DNA from 2 places in the Levilactobacillus suantsaii genome. Region 1 is predicted to be linked to the other one. Evidence: predicted binding sites of a transcription regulator. Region 1 holds the regulator's gene; the other holds the start of a gene.
The links. Region 1 encodes Rex, which represses fermentation and respiration genes when NADH is low (regulators of the CRP and FNR family bind a similar motif). Its sites were predicted from a motif close to TTGTGAANTANTTCACAA; they were not measured.

Region 1 (8,193 bases):
GTGTTGACTTTGGACAAGCCACTCGCCACGACGGAAAACTTGGAAGAACAGTGACGACTGCTCAAGTTAGTGGGGATTGATAATCAAAAGGAGTGAGTCCAACGGATAAGCGAAATTTAATTCTAGCGTTTGAATCGAGTTGTGATGAAACCAGTGTGGCGGTCGTTGAAGACGGTCACCGGATTCTCTCCAACATTGTTGCCACCCAAATCAAGAGTCACCAACGGTTTGGGGGCGTCGTACCCGAAGTGGCTAGTCGCCACCATATCGAAGAGGTGACCTTGTGCATCAAGGACGCCTTACAAGAGGCTAACGTGACTTACGACGACCTCGATGCCGTGGCCGTAACGTACGGTCCCGGGTTGGTCGGCGCGTTGTTGATTGGGGTCACTGCGGCCAAGACCGTGGCGTTTGCCCACAAACTACCGCTGATTCCGGTCAACCACATGGCGGGGCACATTTATGCGGCCCGGTACGTGGAACCCATCGAATTTCCGGCGATGGCCTTACTGGTTTCTGGGGGTCACACTGAGCTGGTCTACATGCCCGCCGAAAATGAATTTGAAATCATTGGCGAGACCCGTGACGATGCGGCCGGTGAAGCTTACGATAAGATTGGCCGGGTCATGGGGGTGAACTACCCAGCCGGCAAAACAGTTGATCAATGGGCCCACCAGGGTCACGATACCTTCCACTTCCCGCGGGCGATGGAGACCGACGACAACTTCGACTTTAGCTTTAGCGGGTTGAAGAGTGCCTTTATCAACACCACTCACCACGCGGACCAGGTCGGTGACACGCTTAACAAGCACGACCTGGCGGCCAGTTTCCAACAAGCCGTCGTGGACGTTTTGGCTGAAAAGACGTTGCGCGCGTTGCACGATTACCCGGTCCACCAGCTCATCTTAGCTGGTGGGGTGGCGGCTAACCTCGGCTTGCGGGAACGCTTGGACCGTGACCTGGCCAACGTTGCCGGCACGCATTTACTCAAAGCGCCGCTCAAATTGTGTGGCGATAATGCTGCGATGATCGGTGCCTTTGCCAACGTGGCCTACCGCCATGGCGTTTTTGCGGATGCCACGCTAAATGCCGACCCGAGCTTAGAATTCGACTGGATTGCTGATGCGGTGAAGTAACATGAATTGAATACCTGATTGAAAAAGGACGCGGAGAATTCTCCGCGTCCTTTTGGATATTTAGGATAGGTCAATTAATCAGTTGCATCGTCAAAATCTTCCAAGGCAAGGCTTTTGTTGGTCCAGTCATCTTCGGTCTGGTCGAGCTTGGTAGTTACGACATCGAGCTGTTGCTGAAGATCCGCCAGCTTATCGGCATCGTTGAAAGACTCTGGTTGGCTCATAGTTTCTTCGATTTGGGTCTTCTCTTTTTCTAGGTCTCCGAGTTGGTCTTCTAAGGCTTGGACCTGCCGGGAAAGCTTGCGTTTGGCTTTCTGGCGGTCCTTTTGTTGTTGGTAGTCGACCTGCGTCTGCTTGGGTGCCGTGACGGTCGGGTGGGCGGCCTCCGCTTCAGCGGCTTCCTTTGCCGCATAGGCATCTTGTTCGGCCTTCTTGGAGACATAGTAATCGTAGTTGCCCAGATAGCGGGTCGTCCCGTTAGGGCTTAACTCGATTACCTGCGTGGCGATTTGGTTGATGAAGTACCGGTCATGGGAGACGAACAGGATGGTCCCATCGAAGTCGTTTAAGGCGTTTTCCAAAACTTCACGGCTATCGATATCCAAGTGGTTGGTCGGTTCATCAAGCATCAAGAAGTTATCGTGACGTAGGGCCAGCTTAGTTAACAAAAGTCGGGCCTTTTCGCCCCCACTGAGGCTGTGAACGGTCTTGTCCACATCGGAGCCGGTAAACAGGAAACTGCCCAGAATCGAGCGGATATCGCCCTCCGGCGTGGTTGGGTGGTCGTCCCAAAGCTCGTGAAGTACCGTCTTCTTATCATGCAGGTTAGCCTGGTCTTGGTCGTAATAGCCGGTGTCTACGCCGGTGCCAAAAATGATCTGGCCCTTTAACGCCGGTAGCTTGCCTAAGATGGTCTTAAGCAGTGTCGATTTACCGACCCCGTTGGGCCCCACGATGGCGATAGCTTGATGTTTCTTGATGTCCAAGTTAATGGGCGAAGATAGGGTGTGGCCATCGTATCCGACGGCAGCGTTGACCACGTCGAGGACAACGTTGCCACTTTGGCGGTGGGGACGAAAGGAGAAACGCGCGACCTTTTCGTCACCCTCGGGCCGGTCTAAGCGGTCCATCTTTTCCAATTGTTTGCGCCGGGCCTGGGCCCGCTTGGTAGTCGAGGCCCGCACGATGTTACGGTTAACGAAGTCTTCGAGCTTGGAGATTTCGGTCTGTTGCTTGTCGTATTCCTTCCAGGCTTGCTGGAGTCGCTGAGCTTTCTCGTCGATAAAGTGCGAGTAGTTACCTTGATAATGGCTGAGACTGCCACGGGACATGTCATAGACTTCAGTTGCCACGTGGTCCAGGAAGTACCGGTCATGGGAGACGACGAGTAGGGCGCCGGGGTAACTTTGTAAATAGCCTTCTAGCCAGGTCAAAGTTTCGACGTCGAGGTGGTTCGTGGGTTCGTCTAAGATCAAGAGGTCCGGTTTTTCCAGTAGGCGCTTGGCTAAGGCCAATTGGGTCCGTTGTCCCCCGGAAAGCTCGCTGACAGGTTTATCATAGTAGTCTTCGTTGAATTCGAACCCGTGGAGTACGCCCCGAATCTCGGCTTGGTAGCCGTATCCATTTTGGTCACTGAAGTCCTGTTGCAATTGATCGTAGGTCTTGGTGATCTGCTGCAATTGGTCGGCGTCAGCAATGACCTGGGGGTCACTCATTTGGCCTTCCAGGTCGTGCATTTTTTGTTCCATCGCCCGTAACTTGGCGAAGACGGTTAACATTTCATTCCAAACAGTTTTAGTAGAGTTTAACCCGGCGTTTTGCGCCTGGTAGCCAACGGTCAATCCGCGTTTGCGGGTGATTTGACCGTCATCGGGGGTGGTTTCCCCGGCAATCATTTTAATTAGGGTGGATTTACCAGCCCCGTTGCGTCCGACGAGCGCTACCCGGCCGTGGTCACTGACGTCGAGAGTCACGTCGTGAAACAGCACGGTAGCGCCAAACCGCCGGGACACTTGTTGGACTTGTAAGAGAATCACAAAACCAACCTCCTTTTCGGTATGACTTTCATTAATAACCTTCATTTTAGCATATTGTGCAGTTAAGCCGAAATATTGTCTAGGGGGGAATGGAGGGAAGCAACGGGTAGAAGCGACCGCTACAATTTTGCCCCGTAAACTAGTTTGTGAGAAATATGAGAAATAAAATTGCGTTTTGGGCGGGCTTGTGAAATAATTAGGCTCGTTATGCACAAATGCAGATTGTGAAGGAATTTGAAAAATATTTGCAAATTCTTTCACAAGATGGGCTGATATGCTATAATCTATAGGAAATCAGGTTTCACAATTAGACTATAAGTTAGGTTTGTAAGTTATCGTGACGAAATCTTATCAAGCGATGACCGGCAAGAATTGATTAGGAGGTAACATGCTTTGACAGAACAAAAAATTCCACGCGCGACGGCGAAACGGTTGCCGATTTACTATCGCTACTTGAATATTCTTTTGGACGCGGATAAGACGCGGGTTTCGTCCACGGAACTTTCCGAGGCAGTAAAGGTGGATTCCGCCACGATTCGGCGGGACTTTTCCTACTTTGGAGCGTTAGGGAAACGTGGTTACGGATACGACGTCGAGAGTTTGATTAAGTTTTTCCGCAAGATCTTGAACCAAGACCGACTGACTAGTGTCGCCTTGATCGGGGTCGGGAATTTGGGCCACGCCCTCTTGAACTTTAACTTTCACCAGGACAGTAACGTCCGGATCAGTGCGGCGTTTGATATCAATGAAGAAATTGCGAACACCATTCAAAGTGGGGTCCCGATTTACCCGATGTCTGATTTGCGGACGCAACTCGAGGAACAGCAAATTCAGGTCGCTATCTTGACCATTCCTTCCGATGTCGCCCAAGAAGTGACGAATGAAGCTGTGGCGGGTGGCATCAAAGGAATCTTGAACTTCACGCCACTGCGGATTACGGTGCCGAAGGGCGTTCGGGTGCAAAACGTGGACTTGACCAACGAACTGCAGACCCTGATCTACTTTTTGGAACACTACAACCAAAAGGAAGCCTAAGGGCTTTAAAACGTCACGTTTAACTGACTAATTGCGCCCCTTAAATGCTAGAGGCAGGATGAATTGGTGAGAATGGCGCTGGGACCACGGTCCCAGCGCCTTTTTGGTACGCTAATGGCGAGAAGCCCGGGGCGACACGGTGTTATTGGGTGCAACTGGTTGGGCCGCCTTAGAAAGTTTGCTAAATTCCTTGATTTTTAAAACGAAAACTCATATATTAGAAACTGTGATTAGCACTTATGTTAGTCAAGTGCTAACAGTGCTAAAAACTAATGTTAATAGTAAGTTCATTGGAGGGATTCAAGTGTTAAAACCATTAGGAGACCGCGTCATTTTAGACCAACCAGAAGAGCAAGAAGAAACGGTTGGCGGCATTGTGTTAGCAAGTAACGCGCAAGAAAAGCCGCAAACGGCTAACGTTGTCGCAGTCGGCGACGGCCGGGTGTTAGACAATGGCGATAAGGTTGCGCCAAGCGTCAAAGTTGGCGACAAGGTTTTATTCGATAAGTATGCGGGTACGGAAGTTAAGTACCAAGACCAGACTTACCTTGTTTTACACGAAAAGGACTTAGTTGCGGTTATCGACTAAGACTTTCCCCACGATTGATTTAAAAATTCATTTAAAAAAATCTATATGAGGTGAACGAGAATAATGGCTAAAGAATTGAAATTTTCTGAAGATGCACGTAGCGCAATGTTAACCGGTGTCGACAAGTTAGTTGACACGGTCAAGACCACCTTAGGGCCTAAGGGTCGCAACGTGGTGCTGGAACAAAGTTACGGTAACCCGACCATCACGAACGATGGGGTTACCATCGCTAAGGCCATCGAATTAGACGACCACTTTGAAAACATGGGCGCTAAGCTGGTTTCCGAAGTTGCTTCCAAGACCAACGATATCGCTGGTGACGGGACTACGACGGCCACGGTTTTGACCCAAGCCATCGTTAACGAAGGCATGAAGAACGTCACGGCCGGTGCCAACCCAGTTGGCATCCGTCGCGGGATCGAAAAGGCAACGGCCGCTGCCGTTAAGGGCCTGCACAAGATGTCTCACGATGTGAAGACCAAGGACGACATCGCCCAAATCGCCTCGATTTCTTCTGCCAGCAAGGAAACTGGTTCCTTGATTGCTGACGCCATGGAAAAGGTTGGTAACGATGGGGTCATCACCATTGAAGAATCCCGTGGGGTTGAAACCAGCCTGGACGTGGTTGAAGGGATGCAATTCGACCGTGGCTACATGTCTCAATACATGGTCACCGACAACGACAAGATGGAAGCTAACCTGGACAACCCATACATCTTAATCACGGATAAGAAGATTGGGAACATCCAAGACATCTTACCATTATTACAATCCGTCGTTGAACAAAGCCGTTCCCTGTTGATCATCGCCGATGACATCACTGGTGAAGCTTTGCCAACGTTGGTCTTGAACAAGATGCGCGGAACCTTCAACGTGGTTGCTGTTAAGGCCCCTGGCTTTGGTGACCGCCGGAAGGCTCAACTCCAAGACATCGCCGTTCTGACTGGTGGGACTGTCATCACCGATGACTTAGGCCTGAACTTAAAGGACACGACCATCGATCAATTAGGCCAAGCTCAAAAGGTCAACGTCACGAAGGACAACACCACGATTGTTGAAGGTTCTGGTTCTAAGGACCAAATCTCCGCTCGGGTTGATGAAATCAAGGGTCAAATCGCTGACACGACTTCTGATTTCGACCGTGACAAGCTGAAGGAACGTTTGGCGAAGTTAGCCGGTGGGGTTGCTGTCGTTCGGGTCGGTGCTGCTACTGAAACCGAATTGAAGGAACGCAAGTACCGGATTGAAGACGCCTTGAACGCGACCCGTGCCGCCGTTGAAGAAGGCTTCGTTGCTGGTGGGGGGACTTCCTTGATCAACGTCATCAAGGATGTCGCCGCCGTTGAAGCTGAAGGCGACGAACAGACGGGGGTCAACATCGTGCTCCGCGCTCTGGAAGAACCCGTTCGCCAAATCGCGCAAAACGCTGGTGTTGAAGGCTCCGTTGTCGTTGAACACTTAAAGGGCGAAAAGCCAGGTATTGGTTACAACGCCGCCAACGGTAAGTACGAAGACATGGTTGCTGCCGGCATTACCGACCCAACCAAGGTCACCCGTTCTGCCCTGCAAAACGCTGCTTCTGTTTCTGCCTTGTTGCTGACGACCGAAGCGGTGGTTGCGGACAAGCCAGAAAAGAACCCAGCACCTGCTGCTCCAGCCGCACAACCCGGCATGGGCGGTATGATGTAAGCTCAATTAAATTAGTAATGTGTTATCAAGCCTGGACCTCGGTCCGGGCTTTTTTGTGTGCGGTGGCGCCGATAAATGGGTGGATCGCTAAGCCGGTAAACAAGTTGACGGGCAACGAGTACCTAGGAGTGAAAGCAGCGGGTGGCGGCGAGGGGCTTCGGGGCGGTAAAATTGCGGGTTGTTAATGCGAAGAATTGTGGTAATGTGGACCTAGATGTAGTAGAATGACGTTTGCATTCGCAAAAGCGAGTGGTGTTTTCCGGTCTCTGGCCGGGGTTTCAATCATTATTTCGTGGAGATAAGGAGTAAATAGTCATGTGGCATTATTTAAAGCGGGTTTTAATTGGGAAACCCCTCAAAACCATGGACGAAGGCGGCCAGGCGCTAACTAAGTTTAAAGCTTTAGCGTTACTGTCGTCTGATGCGCTATCTTCCGTGGCTTATGGTACTGAGCAAATTACCACAGTCTTAATTACCTTATCCGCTGCAGCCCTGATGTACCAACTCTGGGTTGCCGCTTTGGTTTTAGTACTGTTATTTGCCATCACGCTTTCTTATCAGCAGATTATCCGGGCATATCCTTCCGGCGGGGGGGCCTACGTGGTTGCGACCACCGATTGGGGCCAAAACGCGGGGCTGGTCGCCGGGGGATCATTACTGGTTGATTACATGTTGACCGTGGCCGTTTCGACCACTTCTGGGACCGAGGCCATCACGTCGGCGATTCCGGCGTTGTCCCCGTATTCGGTGTTAGTATCCGTCCTGATTGTGATTGGGATTATGTTATTGAACCTACGGGGGATGCGCGAATCAGCGGCCTTTTTGACCATTCCAGTGTATTTCTTCATCGTCATGATTCTAGTCATGGTCGGGGTTGGCTTATACAACATCGCGACGGGTCAAGTGACTTACCATGCTGCTGCCGGACTAGGTGCGCCGGTGCAAGGCATGACGCTGCTACTGTTCTTTCGGGCTTTCTCCTCTGGGTCATCTTCTCTGACCGGGGTCGAAGCCATCAGTAACGCGGTGCCGAACTTTAAGGCCCCGAAGCGGCATAATGCGGCGACGACGCTGGCGATTATGGCTGGAATCTTGGCCATCTTCTTTGCCGGGATTACCTACTTGAGTTACTACATGGGGATTCGACCGGAATCGAGTCAGACCGTCCTTTCCCAAATCGCCACTGGCGTCTTTGGCCACGGGGTGCTGTACTACCTGCTGCAACTGTCTACGGCTTTGATTTTAGCGGTCGCGGCCAACACCGGGTTCTCGGCCTTTCCCATTTTGGCTTACAATTTGGCTAAAGACAAATTTCTCCCACACGCTTATCTGGACCGTGGGGATCGCTTAGGCTATTCCAATGGAATCATTTCGTTAGCCGTTGGGGCCATCGTGTTGATTTTCATCTTCCACGGGCAAACGACCTTACTGATTCCGCTGTATGCGGTTGGGGTCTTCGTCCCGTTTACTTTGTCCCAATCCGGGATGATTATTCACTGGTTCCGGGTCCGAGAAGGCTGGTGGCTGGGTAAAGCCGCTATCAACCTGTTAGGGGCGTTGATCTCACTAATTCTGGTTATCTTCTTACTGTTCTTGCATTTCGGGAACGTTTGGCCATACCTAATCATCATGCCATTATTATTGATGATGTTCTATCGGATTCATCAGCATTACATCAACGTTGCTCGGCAGTTACGGGTAGAAGCCA
Region 2 (8,193 bases), 640 kb from region 1:
GTCCGTTTCCCGATAGCTTTATTATTAATAACTACTAATAACAAAGCTAAATTTAAATAAAAAGTAGTCGGAGGCTTCACTTCGACTACTTTTTTTGCTTACTCACATTAGTGGGCGCCCCACGCAATAGGACCTTGCTGGGCTAAAATTTTATCAATTGTCGTCAGTTCGGCGGTCGTAAAATCCGGGTGGTTGAGCGCTTGAACGTTGGCTACGATTTGTTCCGGTCGACTGGCGCCAATCAAAACACTGGCCACTTCTGGCACCCGTAGGTTCCACGCCAACGCCATCTGGGCTAGGCTTTGGCCTCGCTTCGTGGCGACCGCAGTCAACTTTTGAACCGTGGCCAACGTTTGCTCGACCTGGGTCGAATTTAAGAAGGGAATCGTCTGCTTGTGAGCGCGTGATGTCACGGGAATCCCGTAGCGGTACTTATCAGTCAACAGGCCCTGCGAAAGCGAACTGAACCCGACTGCCGCCTTATGTTCCCGCTTGAGGACCGGAAAGAGGTCCGTTTCCACGTCACGGTTAAACATGTTATAGCGCGGCTGATGAATGATAAATGGCGTCCGCAGGTCCTTAAAAATTGCCGTAATCGCCGCCGTCTGCGCACCACTGTAATTCGAGATTCCCACGTAGAGGGTCTTTCCCTGCCGCACCAATTGATCAAGCGCCAGCGCGGTCTCTTCCACCGCCGTATGGGGGTCCGGTCGGTGACTGTAAAAGATGTCAAAATACTCGAGTCCGGTACGGGCCAAACTCTGGTTCGCACTAGCGATGATGCTCTTGCGCGACCCCCAATTCCCGTACGGGCCCGGCCACATCACGTAACCCGCCTTGCTGGCAATCACCATCTCGTCACGGTATGGCCGGAAGTCTTGGGCCATGATGCGCCCAAAATTTCGTTCGGCACTCCCCGGTGCGGGCCCGTAGTTGTTAGCCAAATCAAAGTAGGTAATGCCCAGGTCAAAGGCCTGGTGTAACATGGCCCGTTGGTTGGCCAACGCATCCACGCTACCAAAGTTGTTCCATAGGCCCAACCCGATGGCCGATAACTTTAAGCCACTGTCCCCAACCCGATTATAGGGCATGGTGGCGTAACGGTGTGCTGCTGCTTGATACATAAACATAACCTCCTCAAATTATTGTCCCCTTAAGGATATCGCTTTCATTTAGTTTGCAACAGCCTTCTTTGTCCCACCACAAAAAGGACACCCCGCCATACCGATGGTCGGGTGTCCCTTGCTCAAACCTTTAATCTCAAAATTCGATTACGACATTTTCTTTTCAAAGCCTTCCATCGGTGCCGCCTGGTTTTGATAAGTCTGGACGGTCTCCGGGTCATCGGTAAAGTGCATCACGGGATAAAAGGCTCCCTTCAAGTACCCCTGCATGGCGCGGGGAATGCGAAGTCCATCCATCTCGTCCGGCGAAAGCTTGAACCGCAGACTGGCCTCGTCACCTCTGGCCACCTTTTCGACCCATTGCGGTTCCCGAATCATCTCGCGACCCATCGCCACGATATCGGCCCCCAGGTCCATGACCCCTTCCGCATCAGCGGGCGTCTCCACGGACCCCACGCCAATCAACGGCTTGCGACCAGCAAGTTGGGTCTTGATTTGGGTCAGGATCGGCGTATGGTCGGACTTGTCGTTCAACGATGTCCGGTGGGCTGAGCCCATCGACACGTGGACGTAATCCACGACGGAATCCCCCAGCATGTCAACAAACCGCAACGAATCGGCTAACCGAATCCCCGGCGTTTCGATTTCTTCGGGGGAAATCCGGTACCCGAGCAAGAAGGGCCGGTCAGCGTACTGGGTCACGGCTTGTTGGGCCTGCGCAATCACGGCCTTGGCAAAGACCATCCGGTCCTGACCCCACTTGTCCGTGCGGCGGTTCGAGTTTGGGGAGAAGAACTGCTGAAGCAAGTAAGTGTTGGCCCCGTGAAGTTCCACCCCGTCAAACCCCGCCTGGATGGCCCGGCGCGTGGCCGCCCCAAAGGCGACGATGATCTCGTCGATTTCCGCGGCGGTCAACGCCCGGGGCTCCTGGGAATCTTCGGGATAAGCGGCCGCCACGGCACTGGCACTGACCGGTTGGGCACCCCGTAAGATTTGATTGTTGGACTTTCGGCCAGCGTGGAAAATCTGTAGCACAGCCTTGGTGCCGTTACGCTTCATCGCATTCGCCAAACGACTCAAACCGGCGATATCACTGTCCTGCGCAATCGACAGTTCGCCTTCGAAGCCCTTGCCACTGGCAATCACGTTAGCGACCTCACCAATGATGAGACCTAAACCGCCCGCACGGTGGCCGTAAAAAGCGATTTCGTCATCGGTCACTTGACCGTCATAAAAGCTTGACATGGTCGTGGTGGGGGCCATCGCCATCCGGTTTTTCACCGTCACGCCGTTGGCAAACGTATAGGGTTGCATGAATTGATAAGCCATTTCAAAATTCCTCCTGTTGTTGGTGAGTGAGTCGCTATTGTCGAAGGGGCGTAAGCTTTCGCCCGTGGGCGATAAGCGTTAGCCTCAATGTTCCACGTGAAACATCATGAGTTATTGCCACTTGAGGTGCCCCATCGCTGGACCATTTAGCCGTCATGGTCCACCTCCTATGTTCCCTAGTGTACCGATTTGGCGCCGAAAAAAAAGAAGGCACTTTAAAGTGCCCCCTTCGTGGAATCAAAAAAGTCCGGGTCATTGCCCGCCCCCTTCAGGCCTAATGGGCGTCTTCCGGCGTGTTCAGTAACCGGTCAAAGCCCGTATGGTCGTCCCGAACGGCCACGTCTTGCTTCCCGCTAGCGCGCAACGCCGCCACGTGGCATTCGCCCCAGACCGACATTTGGACCAGAACCAGCCCCAAGGAACGGCCCGTTTCCGTGAGGGTGTAGACTACCTTGAACGGGGCTCGCTCCCCGTAAACTTGCCGGGAAACAATGCCGTCTCCCATTAGTTCACGCAACTGTTGGGTCAAGACCTTTTGCGAAATCTCCGGCAACGCGACGCGCAAATCACAGGTTCGTTGCGGGCCGTTACTCAAATGGCAGAGCAGTTGGGGCTTCCATTTGCCACTGATGACAGCTAAAGTGGCCTCCATCCCCAACCGATAGGTTTTTCGCGTCATGCTCCCGCTTCCTCTCGTGGTTTTTAAAGCCTCAGTATACCCGTTCAAGCACCATTTGACGAGGGCAATTTTCGAGGACGTTTAAGCTTGCGGGTCTGCCGGAATCACCATCACATCGGTGGCCACGATATCGAACTGTCGGCGCATCTGGGCTTCAATCTTCTCGCCCAACCGGTAGCTGTCCTGGACTTCCATGTGGGCGTCCACCGCAATGATGACGTCGAGGGTTACCATGTTGCCGTTGTAGTGGGCCTTCAAGTCCCGGATTGCGATGACTTGGGGCCACTGGTCGATGGCGATACGGAACTGTTTTTCCGCCTGCGGGTCGAAGTAGTCGGCTAAGTTCAAACTGCTTTCCCGAAAAATTTTGATGCCCGCTAACAGGATAAAACCACCGACCACGATACTGGCCACCCCATCGAGCCAGTCCACGTGAAACGCTAGGGCACCGGCGATGGCCACCAGCGTGCCCAAACTGGTCAGCGCGTCACTCAAGCTGTCCTGCGCGGCCGCCGTTAACGCCGCATTTTGCAATCGTCGCCCGGCGCGCCGGTTCAACCACCAAATTAGTAGCATGATGCCCAGCGCCATCCCTGCCCCAACCAAGGTAATCGGCTGGGGAATCGTCCGGGTGGTCGGAATCACCAGGCTTTTGAGCCCGTCATAAATGACGCCGACCGCGATGGCAATCATCACCACCCCCGTGATCAAGGTGTAGACCGTCTCGTAATGAAACCGCGTCAACTGCAGCCGCTGGCCGTTTTGTTGAATATCCGTGGGTAAGGGCTTGCCCATCAAATCGTCATCGTGAATATCCCGGGCGATAAAGATTCCCGTCAACAGCAACGCCGCCGACACGATGCCCGCCAAATTATTCAACGCATCGGCCCGCAAAGTTTGCGAGTGTCCGATGATCGACAAATAAAACTCGATGCCCGAAATGACTAAATAAGCACCAACGTTCAGCCACAGTTGGTGCTGGGCCTGATGTAACTTCTGCAATTCTTGGGCCTGGATGTCCCGCCACTCGGCGGCTTCGGCCTGCTGGTGATGTCGTAATTCCTGCATACCCATCTGCCTCCCCTAATGCTGCCCCCATTATACCCACTTCCACCCGGTTGAGCGTGCAAACGACTTACCCGGGCCGCCGGACACCAGCTGAGCGCAGGTTGAAACTAGATTGTGTAATCCTTACTTAATTTTGATGCATTTTGAAAGCGCCTTATATTTTTTTAAAATCGCGACCATCCTTAGAGCCAACCGCGATGAGGACCGGATTTTGACGGCCACTAAACAAACTTTTTTGTGGAAGCGGTTGCCAACTGTAATTAATTTAGTTATAATTACGTTGTGAAATAGGTATCAAAGATTTTCAAAACTTCTGAAAGAAGGCATTTGACAATGACTGAACGTAGTTATGATTTTCTGATGCCCAGTGTCAACTTCTTTGGCCCTGGCGTAATTAACAAGATTGGTGATCGAGCAAAGACCCTGGGAATGAAAAAGCCCGTTGTCGTAACGGATAAGTTCCTGGAAAGCATGAAGGATGGGGCGGTTCAACAGACCCTCGCTTCCTTGAAGGCGGCCGGCGTGGATTACGTGATCTACAATAACGTCGAACCAAACCCGAAGATTCACAACATCCAAGAAGTGAAGAAGCTCTACCAAGACTCTGGTGCGGATTCCATCATTACGGTTGGTGGCGGTTCCGCCCACGATACCGGGAAAGGTGCCGGCATCATCTTGGCCAACGGCGACGACATCACCAAGTTGGCTGGGATTGAGACGCTGGACAACCCGCTACCCCCACTGATTGCCGTCAATACCACGGCCGGAACTGGCTCCGAATTGACCCGTCACGCGGTCATCACCAACGAAAAGACTCACTTGAAGTTCGTTGTGGTCTCCTGGCGCAACATTCCGCTGGTCTCCTTCAACGACCCAACGTTAATGCTGGACGTGCCAAAGAACTTGACCGCCGCGACCGGGATGGACGCCTTCGTTCAGTCCATCGAACCTTACGTGTCCGTGGACCACAACCCGATTACCGACTCACAGTGTATCGAAGCCATCAAGTTGATTGAAACCTCCTTGCGTGAAGCCGTGGCTAACGGCCACAACCTGGATGCGCGGACCAAGATGGTCGAAGCGGAAATGTTAGCTGGGATGGCCTTCAACAACGCTAACTTGGGCTATGTTCATGCCATGGCGCACCAATTAGGTGGTCAATACGACGCCCCACACGGGGTTTGCTGCGCACTGTTGTTGCCTTACGTTGAGGAATACAACATCATCGCCTGCCCAGAACGCTTTGCCGAATTAGCGAAGATCATGGGCGAAAACACGGACGGCCTGTCCACCCGCGACGCTGCCGAATTGGCTATCAAGGCCATGAAGCAGATGAGCGAAGACGTGGGCATCCCGAAGTCCATCAAGGATATCGGCGCTAAGCCAGAAGACTTTGAGCTGATGGCCGAAAACGCCTTGAAAGACGGCAACGCCTTCTCCAACCCGCGCAAGGGCACCAAGGAAGACATCATCAAGATTTTCCAAGCCGCTTACGACGCTAAATAAATCTTTAAACTCTAGCAATTAACCAAACGGGATAGCGAGACACCGGGCGTTTAACCGCCTGCGTGTCCCCCTGTCCCGTTTGTCATGGGCGGGTCCATCGACACGTTGCTGGCTCGCTTCCTCGTCATAAAAAATTTTATGTCCCAAAATCTACCACCCCCGTAAGTCGGCTTAGCCCTTTCCAGTCACGGTTTTATCTGCCATCCTGATCTGCGGATTTTCGATTAAAACTCGGCGGTAACTCTAATTAATTTCAAATTTTGCTTTTACATTTTATTTTTTAGTGCTATTCTATTGGCAACAAGATAAAAGCGATAAGAAAGCAGAGTAAGCTTCTTCACCCTGACAGTGACTTGGGAGTAGTGAGAACCCAACCCAGACCTTGAACTAGCTGAATAACCCTTTCTTAAGTTTCTGGCTGAAACCCATGTGGCGAGTAGGTTTAGACGTTGACCGGTACGTTACCAGCGGTGGAGCATGTTAGTGCTCTTCTTTGAGGAGGCCTATTTGAGATAGGCAATCTGGGTGGTACCGCGAAAAGTCTTTCGTCCCTGTATTAGGGACGGAAGACTTTTTTATTTTGCAATAACTTAGCTGAACAAGGAGTGGACAACTATGGACTTAATTATTCCTAAGGACTATGATCCAAAATTAAACGTGATTGAAACCCAAAAGGCGATTCGCTATATTCGTGAAACCTTCCAGGATGAATTTGGCAAGGAACTGAATTTAACGCGGCTTTCCGCGCCAATGTTCGTTGAAAAGGGCACCGGGTTGAACGATAACTTGAACGGGGTCGAAAAGCCGGTCTCCTTTACCATGCAGGACATGCCGGGTAAGACCATCGAAATCGTCCACTCTCTGGCCAAGTGGAAACGCCTGGCCTTGAAGCGGTACGGCTTCGAGTTACACACCGGTCTCTACACCAACATGAACGCGATTCGCAAGGACGAAAACCTTGACAACATCCACTCGATCTACGTCGACCAGTGGGACTGGGAAAAGATCATCAGCAAGGAAGAACGGACCACGGCCACGCTGGAGAGCACGGTCAAGACCATCTTCAAGGTCATCAAGCACATGGAACACGAAGTTTGGTACAAGTTCCCGAAGGCTGTCCACCACTTGCCCGACGAGATTCACTTTGTCACCACCCAAGAACTGGAAGACGAGTTCCCAACGCTCACGCCGAAGGAACGCGAAGACGCCATCACCAAGCGTTACGGCGCCGTCTTCTTGATGCAAATCGGCGGCAAGCTCAAGAGTGGCCAACGCCACGATGGCCGGGCCCCCGACTACGACGATTGGAAACTGAACGGGGACATCTTGTTCTGGTATGAACCGTTACAACACGCCCTCGAAATCTCCAGCATGGGGATTCGGGTCAGCGAAGACTCGATGCGCGCCCAACTCAAGGATACCCACGCCGAAGACCGCGCCCAATTACCGTTCCATAAAATGCTGCTAAACGGTGAACTCCCCTACACCATCGGGGGTGGGATCGGTCAGTCACGACTGTGCATGTTGTTATTAGGCAAAGCCCACGTGGGAGAAGTCCAAGCCAGCGTTTGGCCGCAAGCTATGATTGACAAATGCTACGCCAACCACATCCAGATTCTTTAAATTAAAGTCTTACTTCACGCGTAAAATTAAAACGGGTTGCCCAGGACGTCTTGTCCTGAACAACCCGTTTTGTCATCTTACCTTTAAGCCTCGTGCCGCAAATCCATTTCGATCTGTTCGAGGGACTTGCCGCGCGTTTCGGGGACCAGATAGTGTACGAAGACCAAGGACAACACGGCAAAGACCGCGAAGATAGCGAACGGTCCGCCCACGTTATTATGGAAGGCACTGAGCAAAACCAGGAAAAATTGGGACACGATGAAGTTGCCAATCCAGTTGGCCGCCGACCCGATCGATGACCCGATGCCCCGGACACTCAATGGAAAGATTTCACCAATCATAACCCAGGCGATGGGCCCCCAGGAAATGGCGAAACCGAAGATGTACACGGCAATCAAAATCATGGTCGGAATCGCGGTCTGGTGGATACTCAAAGTAAAGTTCAAGACCGCGAGCACGCCCAGTGAGCCGGCCATCACGATTGACCCGAAGTCCAGTAACGTCTTGCGGTTGAACTTATCCATCACGCCGTACGCCAGAATCGTGACCAAGAAGTTGACCACGCCAATCCCCACGGAAATCCAAATGGCACTGTTTTCGGCAAAACCAAAGCCCTTGATGAAGACTTGGGGCAAAAAATAAATCACCGAATTAATGCCGACTAATTGTTGCAGCAACATGATACCGATGGCCGCCACCACGGCTGGCCGGGCAATCGTGAAGAGCATTTTGATACCGCCGCGTGGTTGGTGGGCAATCTCTTGGATGTCTGCCAGCTCGGCGTTCGGGTCAACGTCACTTTGTTGCCGCAGGTAGGTCAAGACCTGCCGGGCAGCGTCGACTTGTCCACGTTCCACCAGGTAG

Region 2: H3M12_RS03390 (iron-containing alcohol dehydrogenase) is a predicted target of Rex. The motif match lies at 4,481-4,498, and genes of this name have one in related genera.

Annotation. Positions count from the first base shown of each region.
Region 1 covers NZ_CP059603.1:1,354,084-1,362,276, forward strand. Annotated here, with positions in the region: gene rimI (ribosomal protein S18-alanine N-acetyltransferase) at 1-54, shown strand, start outside; gene tsaD (tRNA (adenosine(37)-N6)-threonylcarbamoyltransferase complex transferase subunit TsaD) at 93-1,136, shown strand; gene H3M12_RS06255 (ABC-F family ATP-binding cassette domain-containing protein) at 1,211-3,172, opposite strand; gene H3M12_RS06260 (redox-sensing transcriptional repressor Rex) at 3,566-4,207, shown strand; gene groES (co-chaperone GroES) at 4,512-4,796, shown strand; gene groL (chaperonin GroEL) at 4,860-6,485, shown strand; gene H3M12_RS06275 (APC family permease) at 6,801-8,193, shown strand, end outside.
Region 2 covers NZ_CP059603.1:718,792-726,984, forward strand. Annotated here, with positions in the region: gene H3M12_RS03365 (MerR family transcriptional regulator) at 1-16, shown strand, start outside; gene H3M12_RS03370 (aldo/keto reductase) at 108-1,124, opposite strand; gene H3M12_RS03375 (NADH-dependent flavin oxidoreductase) at 1,272-2,453, opposite strand; gene H3M12_RS03380 (winged helix-turn-helix transcriptional regulator) at 2,728-3,132, opposite strand; gene H3M12_RS03385 (cation diffusion facilitator family transporter) at 3,214-4,200, opposite strand; gene H3M12_RS03390 (iron-containing alcohol dehydrogenase) at 4,534-5,706, shown strand; gene asnA (aspartate--ammonia ligase) at 6,322-7,329, shown strand; gene H3M12_RS03400 (sugar porter family MFS transporter) at 7,413-8,193, opposite strand, start outside.